DNA from 3 places in the Ferdinandcohnia sp. QZ13 genome. Region 1 is predicted to be linked to each of the others. Evidence: riboswitches for the same ligand, from Rfam matches in the RefSeq annotation. Region 1 holds a riboswitch; each other region holds the start of a gene.
What was found. Region 1 has a riboswitch for thiamine pyrophosphate ahead of RGU12_RS01490 (3-oxoacyl-ACP reductase). Riboswitches for the same ligand answer to the same signal wherever they lie in the genome.
Positions count from the first base shown of each region.

Region 2: linked by a shared signal. The riboswitch ahead of thiT (energy-coupled thiamine transporter ThiT) and the one ahead of RGU12_RS01490 (3-oxoacyl-ACP reductase) in region 1 are both predicted to bind thiamine pyrophosphate.
Region 3: linked by a shared signal. The riboswitch ahead of tenA (thiaminase II) and the one ahead of RGU12_RS01490 (3-oxoacyl-ACP reductase) in region 1 are both predicted to bind thiamine pyrophosphate.

Region 1 is NZ_JAVIVW010000001.1:291,972-295,263, reverse strand. Features, by position in the region: gene RGU12_RS01500 (Na+/H+ antiporter NhaC family protein) at 1-682, shown strand, start outside; gene thiW (energy coupling factor transporter S component ThiW) at 721-1,224, opposite strand; gene RGU12_RS01490 (3-oxoacyl-ACP reductase) at 1,246-2,007, opposite strand; TPP riboswitch at 2,100-2,206, opposite strand; gene RGU12_RS01485 (DNA alkylation repair protein) at 2,271-2,933, opposite strand; gene RGU12_RS01480 (hypothetical protein) at 3,049-3,180, opposite strand.
Region 2 is NZ_JAVIVW010000015.1:1,973,554-1,976,845, reverse strand. Features, by position in the region: gene ssb (single-stranded DNA-binding protein) at 1-262, shown strand, start outside; gene rpsR (30S ribosomal protein S18) at 312-551, shown strand; gene thiT (energy-coupled thiamine transporter ThiT) at 638-1,204, opposite strand; TPP riboswitch at 1,280-1,381, opposite strand; gene RGU12_RS23515 (YybS family protein) at 1,608-2,537, shown strand; gene RGU12_RS23510 (DHH family phosphoesterase) at 2,565-3,292, shown strand, end outside.
Region 3 is NZ_JAVIVW010000001.1:10,471-13,762, reverse strand. Features, by position in the region: gene RGU12_RS00060 (carboxymuconolactone decarboxylase family protein) at 1-506, opposite strand, end outside; SAM riboswitch class I at 672-778, opposite strand; gene tenA (thiaminase II) at 902-1,582, opposite strand; TPP riboswitch at 1,685-1,785, opposite strand; gene trmL (tRNA (uridine(34)/cytosine(34)/5-carboxymethylaminomethyluridine(34)-2'-O)-methyltransferase TrmL) at 1,907-2,377, opposite strand; gene RGU12_RS00045 (YidH family protein) at 2,473-2,859, opposite strand; gene RGU12_RS00040 (DUF3231 family protein) at 2,989-3,292, shown strand, end outside.

The DNA of each region.
Region 1 (3,292 bases):
AAAAGCTCAGCCTTGGAATTTAATAGTTCCAGTATTTCTATTGTTAGGATTATCGCTTTACCTACTATGGGAGGATGGCAAATCACTCGGAGCCGAAACGGTTTTTGAAGCATTTTCGATGGCTGATGCTACTTTTGTGATGCTATTAGCTGTGTTCATCACCCTCGTTTTTACATTTGTCTTTTATGTGATTCGAAAACAGAAATTACATGAGATTATGTATCATTTTTACGATGGCGGGAATCAAATGATGCAGGCGATAAGCCTCCTTATCTTAATATGGGCCCTAACTTTATCAGCAGAGGAACTCGGTTTTTCTGTATTTATTAGTTCAACCCTAGGTTCATTTCTACCCGGTTTTTTGACTCCTGCAACGATTTTTATTATCGGCTCTGTTGTTGGCTATTTTATTGGGTCCTCATGGGGAACGTGGGGCTTATTTATGCCGCTTGGGATAGCGCTAGCTTTGTCGACAGGTGCCTCGATCCCATTAACCGTTGGAGCTGTTTTTGCGAGTGGAGCATTTGGGGCGTTGACTTCCCCTCTTGGTGATACAACCATTACAACAGCATCGATTTTAGATCTGGACCTAGTTGACTATGCTCAATACAAATTAAAAGTTTCAACCATAGGTGGCATCCTTGCAACAGCTCTATATATCGCAGGTGGTTTAATGATTTAAAAAAGACTAAACGCTAAATGTTTAGTCTTTTTCCGATGTTAAAGGTTTCGTTCTTGATATGTTTTAAAGGCAGGGTTTTTTAATACAATGCCAACAATAATAAACCCAAAGATAGAACCTGCAATTGAGCTAAAAATAAACGATGGTACGAATCCAAAAAGCGCAGCATCTTGACCAAGAATGAGTGTGGCGATTGGATAGCAAGCCATCGCACCCAATAGTCCAGTTCCGACAATTTCACCGGTCATTGCCATAGAAGCTTTCTTTGTTTTTGAATATAAATAGGCTGCTAAAAATGCTCCAATCATACTTCCTGGAAAGGCAAATAACGAACCCGTACCAAGCATGTTTCGAAGTAAAGATACTGAAAAAGCTTGAAGTACTGCGTATGCTGGACCCAAAATGACTGCCGACAATACATTAATAAAATGCTGCATTGGAAACACTTTTGTAAATCCGATTGGTATCGCAAACAAATGGCTTGTAACTGTTCCTATTGCGACAAACATCGCTGTGATTGTCATTTTTAAAGTTTTATTCATTGTGAATCCTCCTTTGAATTGTTAGTCCATTACTAATCCACCATCAACGACAAGGTTCTGCCCAGTTACTCCTTTACTCCATGGTGATGCAAAGAAAAGAACCGCATTCGCAACATCCTCTGGTGTAGTGACTTTTTGAAGGGGTGTAGAATTCTTAATTAATTGGAAAACCTCTTCAGAAGTTGCTGAACTTGCATCTGTTGTTTGAAGTAAACCTCCTGATATCATGTTAACGTTAATGCCATATGCACCAAGGTCTTTTGCCATGTTCCGAGTAAATCCTAAAAGTGCTGCCTTACTGGTGTTGTAATCATGATAAGCAACGACAGGGTTTTGGAAGAGATTCGTACCAATTGTCACGATTCGACCAAAGCCTAATTCCTTCATGTCAGTAACCGCAGCCTGAGTCGTATGTAAAGCTCCTCGTATTGCACCTTCAAGCTGTGTGTGATAATCCTCCCAAGATATATCTTCTGCGTTTTTTCTAGTAATTGGGTCAAAACGGAAATTTATTAAAGCGTTATTAACAACTGTTGTTATAGGTTGATCAAAATGCTTTTTCGCTTCAATAAATAAGTTCTCTACCTGTTCACGATTTCTCACATCAGCTTGAATCGCAAGCGCGTTTTCACCAATTTCTTCTTTTAGAGAATGAGCTTTGGCTTCGCTTTTGAAGTAATTGATAACCACTTTCGCTCCTTCATTTACAAATCCTTTTACAATTTCCTTTCCTAGTCCACGTGCACCACCGGTAACGAGAACAACCTGATTTTGTAACTTCATTCTAGTAGCCTCCTAATATGGTAAGATAAGAAATACGCAAAAAAAGCCAGACCCACATAAATGGACCTGACTTAGGTAGCAAGAAAAAATGGAAGTTTTCCACTCTACTTTCCTCCGCCGGTATTACCCGGATCAGGTCCAAAGGGTTAAAAAACGTCCGTTTTTCTCTCAGCCCAATCGGGCACCCCTAGTAGTTTGCGAATATTCTTTCTATAAGCATAGTAGGTTAGGACAAAAATGTAAAGGTATTTGAATACCAGCCTTTAAATATATTTACTCCCCTCTCTAACGCTCAACTTCGCCAATGTTTTTTCATTTATAAATTCACGAACTGAATCTGGGTTCGTCTTTGAATATTCCCTTAATGCCCAACCGATTGCCTTTTGAATGAAAAATTCCTTACTATCTGCATTGGCTCTTATGTATTTGTATAGGTATGTTTCATTTGTTTCTAGTTTATATTTTAATTGAAATAATACCGATGAACGTTTTAGCCATATGTTGTCACTAAATGCCCATATTTCAATTCTTTCCTCAATTATGCTGGGTGTATCTTTTGCGATTTTTCCAATAAGATGTGGGGCAAGAACATCGACCGTATCCCACCAAGATTTTGTGATAATGAGATTCTCTATAAATAGCAAATGGCTGCTATTTATTTTCTTTAAAGACCTGACTAAATAGTCTAAAGCTGCATATTGATATTCGCGTTCTTCTTTCATCCACAATTGTTTGACAAGCTCAAGATTAATTTCTTGCTGTAAAATACCTGTTTCTTTATAAAAGTCACGCATTAATTGTCTTCTTAATGGTGCTTTTATTCCAAGGAATGGGAAAAGGTTTTTCATATATTTCTTCATTGGTTCTGCATTTTCTTCATTTCTATTAGATTCAAATAATTCAACAAGTTTATTTAATTCGTTCATATCATACTCCCTTAGTACGTTTCCTTTATTGTACTTTATTACCTTTTATAAGCAAAATAAAAAATACCATCTTTTCTATGTAGAATACGTACGAAAAGATAGTATTTAGAGTACATTACTGCATCTTTATAGGAGTAACAACAGCAAATAAATTTTCTGTTGGATTGTTAAGGTTTACTTCGATTACTTTGTAGCCCTCTTTGTCTTTGTAATCATTTGAAACAGTTGTTTTAATCTCGTTGCTCATCTTCCGTACTTCCCTTCTAACAGTTTTCTCACACAATAAGTAGTATATGAAGGGGAAACGAAAATGTGCTTACTTTTCAAAAAAATATTCAAGATTATTAAAAAAGTTTGTC
Region 2 (3,292 bases), on a different contig from region 1:
CCTTGAACCTCGAAATGCAAATGACCAACAGCGCAGCGGTGGAGGTAACTTTGGTGGCAATAATGGCGGAGGCTATGGTGGTAATCAAGGTGGCTATGGTGGCAACCAGGGTGGAAACCAAGGCGGTGGCCAAGGTGGATACTCTCCATTTGGACAGAGTCAGAACCCGAATCAAAACCAAGGACCTACAAGAGTAGACCAAGATCCATTTGCAAATGATGGACAGCCTATCGATATTTCAGATGACGATCTTCCGTTCTAACTTGTAAGTCAATCGTATAAATTAAAAACTAAAAAAGGAGGGAAAATCAATGGCAGGCGGACGTAAAGGTGGACGTGCAAAGCGTCGTAAAGTGTGTTACTTCACAGCTAATGGAATTACACACATCGATTACAAAGAAGTAGATTTACTAAAAAAATTCGTTTCTGAGCGTGGTAAAATCTTACCTCGTCGTGTAACTGGTACAAGCGCAAAATACCAACGTAAATTAACTGTTGCTATTAAACGTGCTCGTCAAATGGCATTATTACCATATGTATCTGGTGAATAATAAAGAAAAGCGATGATCGTCAATGCGGTCATCGCTTTTTTTACATCTTGTTTTTAAAGGAACCGCGAGAACCGTCCCTATGGTTCCTATTTTTGTTTTAGTACGATAAAACGTGGTGAAGCAATGATTAGGATCGATAGTACGATTGTACATAAAACGAATGTTGCTAGCATTGTTATTCCGTTGAAGGTGAAGGAATACCAAACTGGGTTTTCAATTTCTGGTGCAAAATATTCAATAAAGATAAAGCCAGCTAGGAAGTGCCAGAAATAGCGTGCAAGACTACCAATAAATATTGCAAAGGTAATGGCAATCAGTGCTTTTGATTTCTGGTTGTTTTTTAAACTTTCCTGTACGATTGATTTGAAAATTCCTCCTAATCCAATGAACGAAAAGGCAATGATATATTCCATAATGGCTTGAACAGGGTGTACAATCCATGGGTCAAATACTAACTGCAGTAATCCCCATAACAAACCAGATAACATTCCAATTTTTATACCCCATCTTAAAGCAATAATAAAAACAGGGACCATTGCAAATGAAATAGATATGGCTGGAGTAATGTCAATCGATGGAAGTAAATCCAACACTAGTGCTAAGGCAGCAAAAATTGCGGCTTCAATCATTGCTTGTAATCTTGTGCTTCTCATAAAAAAATCCCCCTTGAAGTATGTTGTAAAAAAAACGCACCCCAAAGGAGAACAACTTTAATAAAAGTATAAGTTCACAGGTAACTCTCACATCCCTACGCTAGCATTAACTAACAGGTTCGAAGGGTCTGAACTTTAATGTTCACTCTCAGCAAAATTGCTCCCCTTGTGGTTACGTTTATTCATTTAATTACTATCATAATAGAAAATAGGGAAAAGTAAAACAAAAAGTTTTAGTTTACAGAGGAACTTCAACAAAAGACTGAACATCCGGTGTCAACATCGAAGTAACCCATCCTGTAGAAGTCCAAAAGTTGAAGACTTTCTAGTAAATCTTTAAAATAGAAAGTGATTGTAAAAATAGGCTCATGTTTACAAGGGTCATCTAAGTTGAGGTGAAAAGGTGAAAAACGCTAAAAATTTAACAGAAGGCGCCATGCTGCTAGCGGTATATAGTGTACTGTTACTTCTTACTTTATATATCCCACTACTTGGAACAGCACTTTCATTCCTTTTACCCATACCATTTATCTTGTTTACTGTGAAATATAGGGTAAAGCAGTCATTGTTATTTATACTAATTGCCTTTTTATTATCCGGTCTATTAGGTTCGGTTATGGGGATTATACATACGGTTACGTTTGGAATTACAGGAATCTTACTAGGTGAATTGATTAATCGGGGAAGAAGCGGTATCGAGCTATTTCTAGGCTCCTGTTTATCGTACTTGTTCTCAATCGTGCTCCTGTATGTTACAGCTATAATAGTTCTGCAAATTGATGTATATGACATGATTCGAGAGAGCTCGCGGGAATCTTTTGCCATGGCAGAGAGTATAATGAGGGCAACAGGGGGCGAAGTGAATAAAGAAGTCATTGCAAGGCTTGAAGATTCGATTAACATGATGCAATACATGATCCCAAGTATGTTTGTTTTGTTTTCGATGATTTTAGCCTTTGTTACGGTCGTAGCCATGAAACCGGTGCTTGTCCGACTTCAAGTAAAATTGAATCCATTCCCACCTTTCCGTGAAATTAATTTCCCTAAGAGTATTTTGTGGTATTACTTACTAATTTTACTTTTTAGCTTTGTTGAACTGGAAAAGGGCACGTTTGGGTATACCGCCTTTTTAAATCTCTTTTTTGTTCTGCAGTTGTTCATGGTGATTCAAGGCTTGTCGCTCATTTATTATTTCTGTCATCAAAAAGGAATTACAAAGGCTGTGCCAATTATACTGACAATCTTAACACCATTTCTCCTTTATATTATTCGAATCTTAGGTATAATTGACTTAGGGTTTCAACTGAGAAATCGAATTAGTGGAAAGAAGTAAAACAAAGCTTTAGGAGCTGAAAATTACATGCCAGACTTTTACAAAAGGAAGTTATTTCGCTATCCTATTTATGCATTGCTTGTTCTTACAAGTGTTTTTAGTGCAATTCTCATTTTTTTTCATTGGATGATTGGGTTAGCATGTTTTCTGCTCCTTGGATTTATTGTGTATTTTTTATTAAAAGCAAACTCGATTCTAAAAAAGGAAATGGAGCATTATATCTCGACCCTTTCGTATCGCTTAAAAAAAGTTGGCGAAGAAGCGTTAATGGAAATGCCGATTGGGATCTTGCTTTATAATGAGGAGTTTCAGGTAGAGTGGGCTAACGCCTACTTATCGAACTTTCTTGACGCAGATACGCTGGTAGGTAGATCACTTTATGATGTTGAGGAACTGATTGTTCCCTTAATTCAACAAGAAATCGAAAGTGAGACAATTACATTAAATGAGCAGAAATTTAAGGTCATCATAAAGAGAGAAGAACGTTTACTTTATTTCTTTGATGTAACTGAACAAATGGAAATTGTGCAATTGTATGAGGCTGAGCGGACTGTTTTAGGGATTATCTTTTTAGATAACTATGATGAAGTAACCCAAGGGATGGATGATCAACGAAAGAGTTCATTAAATAGCCAAGTCACATCCATACTGAATGAATGGGCGAATGAGCATGGTGTCTTTTTAAAGAGGACTTCGTCTGAGCGCTTTATCGCTGTGTTGAATGAAGAAATCTTATCGAATCTTGAAAAAACAAA
Region 3 (3,292 bases), 280 kb from region 1:
GTATGTGCACAAGCAACTGCAATCAACTCTTTGTCCTTTTCTGTTAAGTTTTGCGCTTTGAGCGACTTACTGTCAAAATCTATAAATGCTTTAAATGCCTCTCCACTCAAGGCCGCAAATTCTTTCAGTCTAGCAAAATAGGATGCCTTATACAGCTCTTCATCGCCATTTCCATCATAAGCGTTGAGTGCATTCACTCCATGGGCTAAAGATGAACCAGCCTTTAATGCAGTCGCAACAAAAATAGCTTCTGCCACTTCCTCTTTCGTTGAGTCATTCTTTTTGGCATTACCAACATGTAACTCAATGCAATATGGACAACCTGTGATATGTGCGACCGCCACGGCTATCAGTTCTTTTTGTTTCACTGAAAGTCGACCCGCTGCTAAAGCTTGGCTATCAAATTTGATGAAAGATTGAAAGATCTCTGGAGCATATTGTTTCAATTCTGGAAGTCTTCCGAAGTATTCCTTTTTGTACAAGCTATCTGATTTTGTTACTGTCATTTTGCATCTCTCCCTTGGGTATTGGGTATTTTCCACAATTAAAATACGATTTTTCACATCAACTTACTTAGTTTTGTATAATGTGGATACCTAATGTTCGTTAAGTGAAACATATAAAATTCAAAAAAGCCTCTTCCGATGAGGAAGAGGCTTTTTGTACGTCCACACTCATCTTTCAAGCATTTGCTTGCTGGAATTAGCACCTTGATACAAATCGTAACGGTTGCTGCGGGATCAACGGACCAGGTTCCTCCCCCGACTCTTGATAAGAGAAAATCGTATTTAAGTTAGGAATTTATTATTTACTACCTTACATGAATGGACAAAAGCTTGTCAACAGAAATATTGGATTATTTCGAAAACATATCTCTCTATCGAGTTTCAAGATTTAACACTTATAGATTAATAGGCCACTCCTCTAAATCTTCCGCCATATCCCAAAACATGTATTCGTACATGCTTGTTTTGACCACAATTTCTTCAAGTGTTGCTAGTTCTCGTTCAGATTTTTCACTAGCCATTTCATTGAGAAGGGTTTTACAATCATCGGATAACTTCGTAAATTCATCGGATGCATACATTTTAACCCATTCTCCATAAAATTCATGTTCGATGGCTCCTGGCCATTTTACGAGCTCTTTTCCGATAAAATTATAACTCCATGCACAAGTAAGGACCGCTGCGACAACATTTTCAACACCCCCAAGATGGGCGACGTTCAGCATGTAGCTTGTGTAGGAAGTGGTAGTTGCTGCGGGCTTGGTGTCCTCAAGTTCTTCATGAGAGATACCAAATTTCGCAGCATATTGACGATGAAGATCCATCTCCACCTCAAGCGTACCATGTAAAAGATTTGCAAAAATGGACATTGTTTTTAAATCGGGAGCTTTTGCACTTCCTATCGCAAATAGACGGCTATACTCAATTAAATACACATAATCTTGTTTCATATAATGCTTAAATTTTTCCTTTTCCAACCAGCCCTCGCCTATCCCTTTGACAAAAGGATGTTCCAAATACGAATTCCATATCGGTTCTACTCGATTCCATAAACGATCTGTAAATAAATGACTCATTTTCATTTCCCCTCTCTACTTTTGACATTAGGGGAGATAAAAAAACAAAACCCATCACTAGTGACTAGGAATGGGTTCGGCAATATATCATCGTAAACACGACAAATACCAACTCCACTTCCCTACGCTAGTGTTACCTAGATCAGGTTCAAAGGGTCGATATTTCTATCTCTCAGCAAATACATGCTCCCCTAGTCGAATTGTTAGATTATTAAGTTACTATCTATTAGTTAAACATAGCCAGTGAAAATAAGCAAATGCTTGAAAGATTACCAGCCTTTCTATGTGCAAGCAAACAAAAAATACTCCTAGACGGAAGATTTCTTATTTCAAATTCGGATATCCTTGTTGTCTTAATGCCTCATATACCAATATCGCAGCTGTATTTGAAAGGTTAAGGGATCGAACATGTTGATTCATAGGAATTCTCAAAAAGTGATTTTTATGTTTTTCTAGTAAATCTTTTGGTAATCCAGTGGTTTCTTTTCCAAACATAAAATAATGTTCTTTTGAAACATCGCTGAAATCAAAGGCTGAATGTGTTTTTTCGCCAAACGTTTCAATATAGTAAAACTCACCTTGATTTCTCGAAAAAAAGTCATCTAATGAATCATAGTACGTGATATTTACAGAATGCCAGAAATCGAATCCCGCTCGTTTTATCATTTCTTCATCTGTTGAAAAGCCAAGTGGTCGGATTAAATGTAAGGCTGTATCCGTTGCCGCACAAGTACGTGCAATATTTCCGGTATTAGCCGGAATATCTGGTTGATAAAGTACAACATGTATTGCCAAGAATGGTCACTCCTAATTATGATTTCCCTCCAAATTATAGCATAGAGACCGAGAACAGAGGTACTTTAGAAAAGTTTGTTATACCTAGTTAGTCCTTACAAAATCACAAAGTAAATTCCAAAGACGACTGCAATCGTTATGACAAAAATCCCAAGGGTAAGCACCGTGGTTTTGGGTGTACGGAATGTCTGGTTATTAATCGCATTAATTTTTCTCATATAGGCAATCATAGCCATAATAATTGTCAGAATGCCGATCCCCACTGAAAATAGACCAATAACATTAGCTAATAGATCCCTCAATGGAGAAAGGTTGGTTTTCATTGTAAAATGCAAATTCGTTACAAGGAAGCCAACCCCAATAATCGCAATTGCCGTTCTTACCCATGCTAAAAATGTTCGTTCATTCGCAAGATGCTGCTGAATGTATGTAGAATCCACCGTTTGATTGTTCTCCACTTTTTTCGGGTTATCTCTATTCATAACATCACTCTCTTTATACTTGAGTTTAAACCTTCTTAAAATAGTAATTCGGTTATCAGTGTTTAATTCCTAGCTACATTCCATAAAATAACACAAGTATATTAATTGATAAAATCGGAGGTATATTTTTTGGGTATCTTTAAGGAAAGTAAAAACAAGACCAACAGTTTAACCGCTGCCGAAGTATCCGCACTGTGGCTTCAGTATATGGGTGATAGTATGGCTATATGTGTATACAAATATTTTCTTAACATTGTTGATAACAAAGAGATTAAACCTATTTTAGAACGTTCCTTACAGTTAGCTGAAAGCCATATTACGAAAATCAGCAAATTCTTAAAAAGTGCTAATTTCAAACTTCCAATTGGATTTACTAAGAGTGACGTAAATGTTAACGCACCTCGACTGTTCTCAGATCAATTTTTACTATTTT